Regions from separate parts of the Arthrobacter sunyaminii genome, predicted to be linked through region 1. Evidence: riboswitches for the same ligand, from Rfam matches in the RefSeq annotation. Region 1 holds a riboswitch; each other region holds the start of a gene.

Region 1 (3,200 bases):
AAAAGGTGCGCGGATGCCCAAAGCGGTAGCGGATCAGGGTCCGGCCCGCCCAAAAGGTGCGCGGCTGCCCAAAGCGGCAGCATTTGCCCAACTGGTTCCGCCGCCACCGGGAAAGGCGACCACTTTGGGCAGGCGCATCCGGATTGGGATTCTGCTGCCGGTGCGGACCGGCAGTGATTTCCCGAAGGGTGCGCGGATGCCCAGAACGGCAGCGGATCAGGGGTCCGGTCCGCCCAAAAGGTGCGCAGCTGCCCAAAACGGCAGCGGATCAGGGGTCCGGTCCGCCCGAAAGGTGCGCGGATGCCCAGAACGGCAGCAGAACTAGATCTCGACGAGGCCCTTGGCCGTGTTGAACGTGACGGACATGATGCCGGGCGTGCCCTTGGGGGAAATCCACGTGACACCCACGTTCTCCAGCGGTTCCTCGGCCGGGGTGCCCAGCCACTGCGCCACACGGTCAGCGGAGCCGGCGATGGTCAGCGAGTCCAGCTTCACGGCACCGGGCATGCCGGGCAGGGCGGCCGAGGGGTGCAGTTCCTCGGTTCCGTCATCCCAGCGCAGCATGTACGGCACCTGGGGGTCGGCGATCAGGCCGTTGATGCCGATCTGCCGCCAGGTCAGTTCCTGTCCGTCGGGGAACTTCCGGTTGCCCGGAACGGAGAGCCGTCCAAGCCGTTCTTCAAAGGGGGCGAGGTCATCCACGGCCACGCACCAGCCCATCCAGCCGCCGCCGCACTCGGAGCGCTGGCGCACTGCCTGGCCGAAGGGAGCCTTGTCCGAGGCCGGGTGGTTCAGGGCCTCCACCACCTCGACGTACTGATGGTTGGCCAGGGGAAGGATCATGTTCCGCGTACCAAAACGCGGATGGACGCCGCCCTTGACGAAGTCCGCTCCCAGAGCGTCTGCGATCCTCTCTGTCGTGGCCAAAAGACCGTCGGATTCACTGGCATAAGATACATGGTCCAAGCGCATGCGGCCCATAATGGCACGTTGTGACCAGCGTCTCGACTTAGGACCACCTAAGGCGGCCAAAGGCGCTTTCCCCGCAGCCGCCGGGAAAAGGTACGCGCCATCCGTGCCGCCGACGCCCTGGAAATGATCCGTCACACTCCTTGCAGGCGCCGGACTTATCCGTTTTCATAGGGGATAGGTCATGAGTGCCAGCAGATAGCCCCGGCTTGCTGGCCGGCAACCCTCCAACCGCGGTGGGGTGCCCCGGGTGAAGACCTGGCCCTGCCTCAACGGATGCAGGGCAAGCGCGGGTCCCACGTGGCTGCCGGTTACCTTGTTCCGGCCGGAAGTCTCTGTGCGGCCCTTAGGTTATGGGAGCTAAGCAGTGTCAGAAAACTGGTCCTTCGAAACCCGTTCCATCCATGCCGGCCAGGAGCCCGACGCCGCTACCGGCGCCCGCGCCCTGCCTATTTACCAGACATCGTCCTTTGTCTTTCCCAGTGCGGAAGCAGCGGCCAACCGGTTCGCCCTGGCTGAGCTTGCCCCCATCTACACCCGCATCGGCAACCCCACGCAGGAAGCGGTGGAAAACCGGATCGCTTCCCTTGAAGGCGGGATCGGGGCACTTCTGCTCGCCTCCGGGCAGGCCGCGGAAACCTTCGCCATTCTCAACGTGGCCGAAGCCGGAGACCACATTGTGGCCAGCCCCAGCCTCTACGGCGGCACGTACAACCTGTTCAAGCACACGCTGAAGAAGTTCGGCATCACCACAACGTTCGTGGCCGATCCGGACAATCTGGAGCAGTGGCGGGCGGCGGTGCAGCCCAACACCAAGGCCTTCTTCGGTGAGGTGGTCTCCAACCCCCGCCAGGACGTACTGGACATCGAGGGCATCAGCGCAGTGGCGCATGAGGCCGGTATTCCCCTGATCGTGGACAACACGCTCTCCACCCCGTACCTGATCCGGCCCATCGAGTGGGGTGCGGACATTGTGGTGCACTCGGCCACCAAGTACCTCGGCGGGCACGGTACCGCCATTGCGGGCGTCATCGTGGATTCGGGCAATTTTGACTTCGGTGCCGATCCGGAGAAATTCCCCGGCTTCAACACCCCGGATGAGAGCTACAACGGTCTCGTCTATGCCCGTGACCTGGGCGCCGGCGGCATTCTGGGTGCCAACCTCGCCTACATCCTCAAGGCGCGGGTCCAGCTGCTGCGCGATCTTGGCTCCTCCGTGTCCCCGTTCAACGCGTTCCTCATTGCCCAGGGCCTGGAAACCCTGAGCCTGCGCATGGAGCGGCACGTGAGCAACGCCGTCGCGGTGGCCAACTGGCTGGAAGGGCACGACGACGTCGTCTCCGTCGCCTATGCGGGCCTGGAGTCCAGCCCGTGGTTCGAGCGCGGACGCCATTACGGGCCGCGCGGAACGGGCGCCATTGTCTCCTTCGAGATCAACGGCGGCATCGACGCCGGCAAGCGGTTCGTGGATGCCCTGGACCTGCACTCCCATGTGGCGAACGTGGGTGACGTGCGCTCCCTGGTCATTCATCCGGCGTCGACCACCCACAGCCAGCTGGGGGCCGAGGCGCAGCTGGCAGCGGGAGTCAGCCCCGGGCTGGTCCGGCTTTCAGTGGGCATTGAGCACATTGACGACATTATTGCGGACCTCGACGCCGGGTTCCGGGCAGCCAAGGGAGCGTAGCGGGCAGCGTGACACTTCCTTCTACCTCAAACGCTGCCGGAACCGCCGGCCGCACCGCGCCGCAGCACTCCGCCGGGGACGGGGTGCTGCGGCATGCGCGCATCGGCAGCCTGCACCTGGAAACCGGAGGCTACCTGCCGGACGTTTCCCTTGCCTACGAGACGTGGGGGACCCTCAACGCGGATGCGGACAATGCCGTACTGGTGGCCCACGCCCTCACCGGCAGCACCCACGTGGCCCGGGGCAGCAGCGACGAGGACGGCTGGTGGGACGCACTGGTGGGTCCGGGCAAGACGGTGGACACTGACCGGTACTTTGTCGTCTGCATCAACATGCTCGGCGGCTGCTACGGATCCACCGGACCCTCGTCACCGGATCCGCAGGGGCTCCCGTGGGGTTCGCGGTTTCCCTTTGTCACGGTCCGGGACTCGGTCCGCGCTGAGGCACGCCTGGCCGATCAGCTGGGAATCCGCGTCTGGCACACCGTGCTCGGCGGTTCCCTGGGCGGCGCCCGTGCTTTGGAATGGGCCGCCACCGAACCCGGCCG
Region 2 (3,200 bases), 1.8 Mb from region 1:
CCAGCATGGGGGCTACGGGCGGCATTACCGGAAGTTTCATGGGCCCCATTCTTACCCGGTTTTCAGCCGAGGGGAATGGAAACGCCCAGCCCCGCGGCAAACGCGGTCAGCAGGTCCCGGCCCTGCTGCCAGTTCCCGATGCCGCTTTCATCATTGATGTGGGTCAGTGCTCCGGCGTCGATCACGGGGACACCCCAGGCCTGGGCCAGCAGCCGTGCTCCGGGGAGGGTGCAGTAGGGATCGTTTTCGCTGGCAACCAGCAGTCCGGGCACCGGAAGCGGCTCCAACCGCGGGTCCCGGAAAGATCCGGCAGTGTCCGGGAAGGCCGGCTCGGCCGGATCCGGCGGCGCCACCAGCAGCACACCCCGGGCGCCTTTCGGATTGCGCAGCAGCCACTCGGCGGAGGCCAGGCAGCCCAGGCTGTGGGCCACGAGGATGGTGTCACCGCCGCGGGAGCCGGCGGCGTCGTCGAGCGCGTCCATCCAGTTCTCCAGGTTCGGGTCATCCCACGACGACGGCGAAATCCGGGACACGTCCGGGGCACCGTCCTGCCACCGGCTTTGCCAGTGCTCATCATTGGAGCCGCCGATCCCGGGGACCATGGTCAGGTGCATGCTGTTCGCCTCTCATCCTGTGGTGCCGGGAGCCGGCAGCCGGGAATATCTGCTCGGAAACCGGTGCTGTCAATGAACATGAAGAAGATCGGTTTCCTGTCCTTTGGACATTACCGCGACGTGCAGGGTTCCTTTGTCCGCACCGCCAGGGACGCCCTGCTGCAGACCGTCGAAACGGCGGTGGCAGCCGAGGAAGCGGGTATTGACGGAGCCTTCCTTCGGGTCCACCACTTCGCCCCGCAGTTCGCTGCGCCGTTCCCTCTGCTGTCCGCCATGGCCGCACGGACTCACCGGCTTGAACTGGGCACGGCGGTGATCGATATGCGCTACGAAAATCCGCTGTACATGGCCGAAGAAGCGGCGGCCGCGGATCTGATCAGCGGCGGCAGGCTTCAGCTGGGCCTGAGCCGGGGTTCACCCGAGCCCGCGCTGCGCGGATATGAGGCATTTGGCTACGTTCCCACCGGGGACAGCACCGATGCGGATGAGGCCCGCAAGCACACGCTGGTGTTCCGGGCTGCGATTGCCGGTGCAGGTTTGGCGAACGCGGATCCGATGATGACCGGCAGTTCCGACGCACTGGCCATCGATCCGCAGTCCCCCGGCCTCGCAGAACGGATCTGGTGGGGTTCCGGAACCCGGGCGACGGCCAAGTGGACCGGCGAACAGGGCATGAACCTGATGAGCTCCACCCTGCTGACGGAGGATACAGGAGTTCCCTTCGACGAGCTCCAGGCCGAGCAGATTGCGGTGTTCCGCAAGGCCTGGGCCGATGCGGGACATGAGGGGACTCCGCGGGTATCCGTCAGCCGCAGCGTCATTCCGCTGGTGACCGACACCGACCGCCGGTATTTCGGGCTGCGCGCCCAGGCCGAGGGACGCGACCAGGTGGGGCGGCTCGACGGCGGCCTGGCCCGGTTCGGCAAGAGCTACATTGGCGAACCTGATGTCATTGCCGCCCAGCTTGCCGCGGACGCCGCGGTTCAGGCTGCGGACACGCTTCTGGTGACGGTGCCCAACCAGCTGGGCGTGGACTACAACGTGCAGCTGCTGGAGAACATCGTGAAGCATGTCGCGCCGGCGGCCGGCTGGCGCTGATGCCTCCCGCACCCGGCGGTTCCCGGCTGTCACCGGCATGCGCTATGGTGGTGTCAGCTTCACGAGAGGTGGCCAACGCCCGGAGGAATCCGGGTCCGTAAAAGCTCCGACTGGCCTCACACCAACCCCATGTTCGGCGGGTGGTTCGGATGACGAAGCGGCCTGACGCCGCCCGGCGCAGGCAAGGACAACCTGTAAAGGAACACGCTGTGAGCACTTCCAGTGACACCCGCTGCGCCAGCTTCCGGCCCGGCCATAACATCCATCAGATCCATGCCAAGAAGCTTGTTGGCTTCGATGACTGGGTGGATGCCCAGGCCTACGTGGACCTGGACCTGGGCATCGTCCAGGTGGTCGTGGACGGCAGGCAGCAGCTGATGTGGTTCCATGACCTGCCGACGCTGGCCCTGGCCCTCGCCGGTTCCGGCGGAGCGGCCCAGTGGTGCGCCCGATACTCCTCGCTCCTGGTCCCCGGCGGTTTCGACGGCCCGGCCCGGCGCTCTTTTTTCTACTTGGCGACGCCGGAAAAGCTCAGGCCGTGTAGCGGCTTCAGTTCAGCATCCGGCGCCGAAGCCGCTTCAGCACAGCAGGGCTGAGCCCGGCGTCGCGCAGGTACTGTTCCGCGTCCAGCCCGTCCAGGGCGCGGAACAGTTCACGCCGTCCGTCGGCCACCCGGGCGGCTTCCTGATCGGGAGTCAGCGGCTTTTCCCGCGGATGCACCTGCGTGGCGTGGAAGGCATTAATACCGCGGACCGCCTGCTCATAATCATCGGCAATGGCCTCCGGTGATGCCCCGGCCAGCTGGAGCAGCAGCATGGCAATGAGCCCGGTGCGGTCCCGGCCGGCGGAGCAGTGGATCACCACCGCGCCGTCGTCGGCGTCTGCGAGGGCCTGAACGACGGCGGCGATCTTCTCCGGCCAGCGGCGCAGGTTCTCCCGATACCACTTGGGTGAATCCATGTACGGGCCGCAGAGCGCGGTGAAGTCGGGATCGTTCGCTTCCTGGGTGGGCCGGGTCAGGAAGGTGATGCCGGCGGCGGCGTCGGCGCCCACCTCCGGGTCGGTGTCCCGGCGGCCCTGCTCGACGTCGTTGCGGAGGTCGACGACGGTGCGGACGCCTGCTTCGCGGGCCTGCGCCCAGCCGCGCTCAGTGAGCCATTCGGACCGGCCCATCCGGAAGATCCGGCCGGGTGCCACGGAGCCGCCGCCGGCAACCGGGATGCCGCCCAGGTCACGGGCATTCGCCGCGCCTTCCCACTCCACATCCCGGTTGCCCATCACGCCACTCTAGGACCAGTCGAAGAAGCCCTTGCCGGACTTCCGGCCGAGCTCGCCGCGCGCCACCTTGTCACGAAGGATCTGCGGCGGTTCAAACCGCGGACCAAGGGTTTCGGCAAGATACTCGGCAATGCCCAGGCGCACGTCCAGACCCACAATGTCGGTGGTCCGCAGCGGTCCCGTGGGGTGCTTGTAGCCCAGGACCATGGC
Region 3 (3,200 bases), 1.1 Mb from region 1:
GCAATCCGAAGGTGAAGGACACTACCGGGACCCGCTCCCGCAGGACCAGTTCCAGCTTGGCCTGCCAGGCGTCGTCGTCGTTGGGATCCGGCATCCCGGGTTCGGTGACCGCCGTTCCGGCGGGAGCCTGTTCTGCTGCTGCGACCAGGTGCTTACGGAAGGTCCGGGCCGCTTCGATTCTTCGGGCCTGGGCTGCAGCCTTGCCCGCAGCCTGATCCTGTGCGGCAACCGGGTAGGTGTTGGCAGCATCCGGAACGAAGAGGTTCAGGCCAAAGGGCCGGCCGCTCAGCCTGCGCAGCTGGGTGATCTGGTCCGCCACGGAGCCGGCGCTCTTGTAACCGGCGGCCAGGAAGCCGAGCCCGCCGGTCTCCCCCACTGCGGCAGCCAGCTGCGGGGTGGAAGGCCCTCCGGCCATGGGCGCACCGATAACCGGAAGGGCGAGCGAGTTTAGGGTGAACATGGTGCCCGATTTACAGTGTGACGGTGCCGTCAATGCAGGTGACCGTGGAACCGCCCACCCAGATTTTGCGGTCCCGGGTGAAGACGCGGACCCGGCCGGAGCGCTGGACGGCAGTGCCCTGGGTGACGACGTAGCGTTCCGGTGCCAGTGAGGCTCCGATCAGCCACTGGGCGAGTCCGGCATTGAGGCTGCCGGTGACCGGGTCCTCTGCAATACCGAGACCCGGTACGAAGGCGCGCACTTCAAAGTCTGTTTCCGTGTCCGCCGGCTGCGCGCCGATGACGCCCACGCGCAGGTTGCCCATGATCACGGGATTCGGGTTCAACGCCAGGACGGTTGCGGCGTCCGGGAGCAGCAGTCCCAGCCAGCCGGGTCCGTTGTCGATCCAGTTGGAGGCGAGGATTTGCTCCGGTTCCAGGCCAAGTGCCTGCCGGGCCTGGTCCAGGACATCGTCCTCCAGCTCACCGGAGCGCAGCAGGGGCGGAGCGGCAAACGCCGCGATCCCGGCATTGGCGTGCAGCGTCACGAGTCCTATGCCGCATTCCTGTACGACGACGTCGGGGTACCGGCGCTTGGCCCCGGTCTCCAGCCAGGCGTGGCACGTGCCCAGCGTGGGGTGTCCGGCGAAGGGAATCTCCCCGCCGGGGGTGAAGATCCGGACCCGGTAGTCGGCCCCGTCCACGGTGGGCGGCAGGACGAAAGTGGTCTCGGAAAGGTTGGTCCACCGGGCAAAGGAGGCCATCTCGGCATCCGTCAGCCCTTCCGCTTCGAGTACCACCGCCAGCGGGTTGCCCAAATACGGTTCGCTGCCGAAAACGTCCACCTGCTTAAACCACCGCTGTCTCATTCTTCACACTGTATCCCTTCATTCCCATGACTTTTATGAAGCGGAGTTTACGAACTGTGGCGGGGGTTTGTGTCCCGGTACTGCCCGGCCTACGTTGGAGCAGGAATCAAGAGTTCCAGCCACGGGCCCTGGCCGGCTGGACGGCAACCCTCTCGCCGTAGCGGGGTGCTCCAGGTGACGATTCGGCCGCCCGGTTTCCGACCGGCCCGGCAAGTACCGCGCTTCGCTACCGACGTATCGGGTTGCCGGGCGCCTGAGGCAGAGGATCTTTTGAGCATGGCACTTTTGACCGACCTTCAACCCGCTGCATTGCGGCGGGCGTTCTCCCGTTTTCCGTCCGGCATTGCCGCCCTGTGCGCGGTCATTGACGGCGAGCCGCAGGGCCTGGTTGCTTCTTCCTTCACGGTGGGCGTTTCCATGGATCCGCCGCTGGTGATGTTTGCCGTGCAGAACACGTCCCGCACGTGGCCGGTGCTGCGGGGCTCGGCCCGCATCGGCGTGTCGATTCTGGGTTCTGATCACGAGGGCGTCTGCAAACAGATTGCATCCAGGGCCGGAGACCGCTTCGCCGGACTGGATCTGCACACGGATGACTCCGGATCATTGTTCCTGGACCGGGCCGCCCTCTGGCTTGAGTGCTCCGTGGAAAATGAGGTTCCGGCCGGGGACCACCAGGTGGTGCTGCTACGAGTGCACGGCCATGCCTCACACGAGGATGCCCACGAGCCCCTGATATTCCACGGTTCAGCGTTTCGCCGTCTGGGTGTTCCCGAATTCGCCTGACCGGCAAAAATGTGTCGGCACCGGAAATACGGAGCCGCGAATTGTTTCCACGGGTTTATAACAGCAGCCGTCCGTTACCAATCATTTACATACGGATCCGGGTCCACTATCGTTCTTCGGATTACTTCGGAAGGAAGTAGCGGAGATGACCAGAAACAGAAATGCCAATGGCCCATCACGGACTAAGGCAAGGCCGGGCAGAGCGTCGGATTTGCCGTTTATGCAGAAGGCCCTGCTTCCCGCAGCGGCGCTGGGCCTGGTGCTGACAGGATGCAGCGCCCAGGAGGAGCCCGAGGCCGTTTCCTCGAAACCGGCCACATCGTCGTCCACTGCTGAGGAGACCGCCACGGCGTCCCCCTCAGCCCGTTCTTCCAGCCGGAGCAGCATCGGCGTGGAACTGCCCCCCGGAAGCACGGAGCCTCCTCTCCCCAATGACCCGGCCATGACGGCACTGTTCCGGGCGGACAATCCCATCAGTCTTGAGAGCTACTTCCAGCAAAACCCCAAGTGGCGTCCACTCAACGCCAGCGTCGTGCTCGAGGAACGCGGCACCGGGAGGAGCACCTTCGATCTGCCCGGGATGGAACCGGGGACCAGCTTCAGCGTATTCCTCACCTGCAACCAGCCCGGGGACTACAGCATCGAGGTCCTGGATACTGATTCAAACCCAGTGACCACTTCCAGCAGCAGCAACTGCAATTGGCCGGTCCTGACGTCTTTCGAACACATTGTCACACCGGACCAAACCCCGGCATCCATCACAGTGGACGGGCCGGACGGAGATTACTGGCTTGTTGTCTATAATCTGCCGGTCCCCACTATGGCGCCCGAAACTTCCATGGGGCCCGCAACTACGGCACCCGCACCGGGCTAAAAAAAGGCTGTCGGAATAAATCACCGAGAATTACCGGTGCGTCGAAATATGAAGTCGAAATATGAAGTCGAAATATGAAAGTGCCCGGCCGCATCAGCGGCCGGGCACTTTGATCATTCTGGAATCTTGCGAAAGACCTAGTCCTTCTTGGCGTCGTCCTGCTTGGCCTCAGCCTTCCTTTCCGGCTTGAAGTCCACGCCGGCTTCCTTGCGCTGCTGAGCAGTGATCGGAGCCGG
Region 4 (3,200 bases), 1.1 Mb from region 1:
GCAGCTTGTCACCGGCACCGAAGAGCTTGTGGCGCAGCGTCCCCGGGGTATATTCCGTCCGGTAGGCACCGCGCTTCTGCAGCTCCGGCACCACAAATTCCACCACGTCCTCGAAGGTACCCGGGGTAATGGCGTAGGCCAGGTTGAAGCCGTCCACATCGGTCTCTTCCACCCACCGGATCAGCTCCTCGGCGACGTCGGACCCCGAGCCCACCAGCCGCGGACCCAGCCCGCCGATCCCCGCGGATTCGGCGATGTCGCGCACCGTCCAGGGTTCGCCGTCGTCCTTCGCTTTTTGGAAGTTGTCCGCGGCAGACTGGATCGCATTGGACTGCACATTGCCCAGCGGCTCGTCCAGGTTGTAGGTGGACAGATCCACGCCGAGCCAGCCGGACATCAGGGCCAGGGCACCCTCGTCGCTGGCGTACCGCTGGTAGTCCACATGCTTGGCTTCGGCTTCCTCGGATGTTGCCGCGGTGATGATGGTCAGCAGCGTGTAGATCCGGATGGAGTGGCGGTCCCGGCCGGCGGCTTCGGCGGCATCACGAATCCGGGTGACCGTGGCCCTGAGCTTTTCCTTCGTGGGGGCGCCCACGAAGACGGCCTCGGCATTGCCGGCGGCAAAGGCAATGCCCCGCGGCGAGGCGCCGGCCTGGAAGATCACCGGGGTGCGCTGCGGTGACGGCTCACTGATATGGATGCCGGGAACCTTGAAGTACTTGCCCTCATGGTTGATGTCATGCACCTTCGCCGGGTCGGTGAAGATGCCGCTGTCCTTGTCCCGGACGACGGCGTCATCCTCCCAGGAGCCTTCCAGCAGCTTGTAGATCACCTCGAGGTATTCATCCGCGTGGTTGTAGCGCTCGTCGTGCTCAAGCTGGTCTTCGGCACCCATGTTGCGGGCCGCCGAGGGCAGGTAGCCGGTAACCACGTTCCAGCCAACCCGGCCGTTGGTGAGGTGGTCCAGGGTGGAGAGGCGCCGCGCGAAGGGGTAGGGGTGTTCATAGGCTGTTCCCGCGGTGATGCCGAAACCGAGGTGCTCGGTGACCAGTGCCATGGCGGAGACCAGCAGCAGCGGGTCATTCACCGGCACCTGGGTGCCCTGCCGCAGTGTGGCCTCGTTGGAGTTTCCATACACGTCATAGGTACCCAGGACGTCTGCGATAAAAATGCCGTCAAACAATCCGCGCTCGCAGGTTTGGGCCAGGTTGGCCCAATAGCGGAGATCCGTGTAATTCGCGGACTGGTCCTGCGGATGGCGCCACAGTCCCGGAGACTGATGGCCCACGCAGTTCATGTCAAAGGCGTTGAACCGGATCTGCCGCCGGCTGTTCTGAGGTGTTGAGGAAGATGATTCGGACACGGGGAAATCCTTCGGGACGGGACGCACCCGCTGGGGCGCCGTACTTGCCGTTCGCGGACGCGACACGGCCGGATCCTCATCTGGGGCACCCCGCTACGGAAAGAGGGTTGCCGCCCAACCAGCCAGAGCTTTGCGTTGGGACTCATGATCCTTCGCCACCAGTATTTGCACAGCGGAACAGGCAAGGAAAGAACATGACCCCGTGTGAACGGATTTATGACCCCGCATGACCACTGGTTGGCAGCACGCCCCATCCTGTCCCAGACTCCACAGATAGCTTGGCCTCCACTCCCACCCCCCCGGCGCCCCCGCCGGCACAGGCGGCGTCGAAATATTACGCGGGGGACTTGCCGGTTTCCGCAATCGCGCGTTTAGTTGCTCTTGACCATCCCGAGCGGCTGAGAGACCTGGATCAGTGAAGCCGCAGCAACCCTGGTTGCCGTACCTCCTCCTTGAGGGACGGCAATAGCGAGGACAACACCGCAGGAGGCCTACCGGCCCAAGGCGTTATCCGTAGGGTGCTACTGCCAGGACCGATGGAGAGTTAACATGACCGCTCTGGCTTCACAGTCCCCTGCCGCCGCGCCGCCCCAAACGCGCGCCGCCGGCTCCGCCCTTCCCGTTGCCTTTTCCTCCCTCGGCCGCGCATTCGGCTCCGGCGGTGAAACCCACCAGGTGCTGCGGGACATCACCTTTGACGTACATGCCGGCGAAGTCCTGGCCATCCTGGGCTCCAGCGGCTGCGGAAAGTCCACGCTCCTGCGGGCCGCAGCCGGCCTGGACGCTCCAACCAGCGGGGAAGTCCGGATCAACGGAACACCCGTGCGCGGCATTGATGACCGGTGCGCCGTCGCGTTCCAGGAACCGCGGCTGCTGCCCTGGCAAACCCTGCAGGCCAACATCGCCATGGGCCTGCCCAAGGGCATCAGCGCCAAGAACGGCAAGGCCAAGGTGGCCGAACTGCTGGAGCTGGTGGAACTGGCCGCCTTCGCCAAACACCGTCCCCGGGCAGTTTCCGGCGGCATGGCGCAGCGCGCTTCTCTTGCCCGGGCCCTTGCCCGCACGCCCGGCGTGCTCCTGCTGGATGAACCGTTCGGTGCACTGGATGCCCTGACCCGACTGAAGATGCAGGACCTGCTGCTCGCGGTTCACCGGGCCACCCCCACCACGGTGCTGCTGGTAACCCACGACGTGGACGAAGCCCTCCAGCTGGCGGACCGCATCATCGTCCTGGGCAGGGAGCCCGGTGCTTCCGGAGCCACCATTACAGACACCATCACCGTGCCCGGCCCGCGCCCGCGGAACCGCGCCTCGGCCGAGCTGGCCCGAATGCGCGGCGAGCTCCTGGCCCGCCTCGGCGTCGACCGCCACTAGAACTTCTCCCGGCGTCACCCGTCTAAGGGCCGCTACCCCCGCCGTTCTGCGCCCATTTTGCGCATGAACCGCGATGCCTCGCAGCCAACTCATCAGAAAGAATTTCCATGAACAGCCGTTCCCTCAGTTCCCCCTCAGCTTCCCGCACCGCGCTCAAGGCCCTGGCCGCAGCCGCCGCCGCAGCTTCCCTGCTGCTGACCGGTTGCGTGGCAGGCGAGGATTCCGATGCCGCCGCCGACGCCGGCGCGGCCGACGGCGGAACCCTCACCCTCGACTTCGCCACCTACAACCCGCTCAGCCTGATCATCAAGGACCAGGGCTGGCTGGAATCCGCCCTCGCCGACGACGGCGTCACGGTGGAGTGGGTGCAGTCGGCCGGCTCCAACAAGGCCAATGAAAACCTGCGCTCCGGGGCGATCGACGTCGGTTCCACCGCAGGCTCCGCAGCACTGCTGCACCGCGC

The links. Region 1 has a riboswitch for S-adenosylmethionine ahead of KG104_RS05670 (bifunctional o-acetylhomoserine/o-acetylserine sulfhydrylase). Riboswitches for the same ligand answer to the same signal wherever they lie in the genome.
Region 2: another riboswitch for S-adenosylmethionine. It lies ahead of KG104_RS15415 (hypothetical protein); the one in region 1 lies ahead of KG104_RS05670 (bifunctional o-acetylhomoserine/o-acetylserine sulfhydrylase).
Region 3: another riboswitch for S-adenosylmethionine. It lies ahead of KG104_RS10710 (flavin reductase family protein); the one in region 1 lies ahead of KG104_RS05670 (bifunctional o-acetylhomoserine/o-acetylserine sulfhydrylase).
Region 4: another riboswitch for S-adenosylmethionine. It lies ahead of KG104_RS01010 (LLM class flavin-dependent oxidoreductase); the one in region 1 lies ahead of KG104_RS05670 (bifunctional o-acetylhomoserine/o-acetylserine sulfhydrylase).

The regions. Positions count from the first base shown of each region.
Region 1 is NZ_CP076456.1:1,292,158-1,295,357, forward strand. Features, by position in the region: gene KG104_RS05665 (VOC family protein) at 322-972, opposite strand; SAM riboswitch class IV at 1,150-1,265, shown strand; gene KG104_RS05670 (bifunctional o-acetylhomoserine/o-acetylserine sulfhydrylase) at 1,337-2,653, shown strand; gene metX (homoserine O-acetyltransferase MetX) at 2,662-3,200, shown strand, end outside.
Region 2 is NZ_CP076456.1:3,401,552-3,404,751, forward strand. Features, by position in the region: gene KG104_RS15400 (ATP-dependent DNA ligase) at 1-40, opposite strand, end outside; gene KG104_RS15405 (RBBP9/YdeN family alpha/beta hydrolase) at 63-614, opposite strand; gene KG104_RS15410 (LLM class flavin-dependent oxidoreductase) at 687-1,712, shown strand; SAM riboswitch class IV at 1,770-1,906, shown strand; gene KG104_RS15415 (hypothetical protein) at 1,922-2,308, shown strand; gene KG104_RS15420 (tyrosine-protein phosphatase) at 2,262-2,990, opposite strand; gene KG104_RS15425 (3-hydroxyacyl-CoA dehydrogenase family protein) at 3,000-3,200, opposite strand, start outside.
Region 3 is NZ_CP076456.1:2,395,921-2,399,120, forward strand. Features, by position in the region: gene KG104_RS10700 (nitronate monooxygenase) at 1-460, opposite strand, end outside; gene KG104_RS10705 (PhzF family phenazine biosynthesis protein) at 471-1,307, opposite strand; SAM riboswitch class IV at 1,412-1,529, shown strand; gene KG104_RS10710 (flavin reductase family protein) at 1,584-2,090, shown strand; gene KG104_RS10715 (hypothetical protein) at 2,311-2,964, shown strand; gene aspS (aspartate--tRNA ligase) at 3,102-3,200, opposite strand, start outside.
Region 4 is NZ_CP076456.1:201,230-204,429, reverse strand. Features, by position in the region: gene KG104_RS01010 (LLM class flavin-dependent oxidoreductase) at 1-1,363, opposite strand, end outside; SAM riboswitch class IV at 1,399-1,513, opposite strand; gene KG104_RS01005 (ABC transporter ATP-binding protein) at 1,913-2,737, shown strand; gene KG104_RS01000 (aliphatic sulfonate ABC transporter substrate-binding protein) at 2,845-3,200, shown strand, end outside.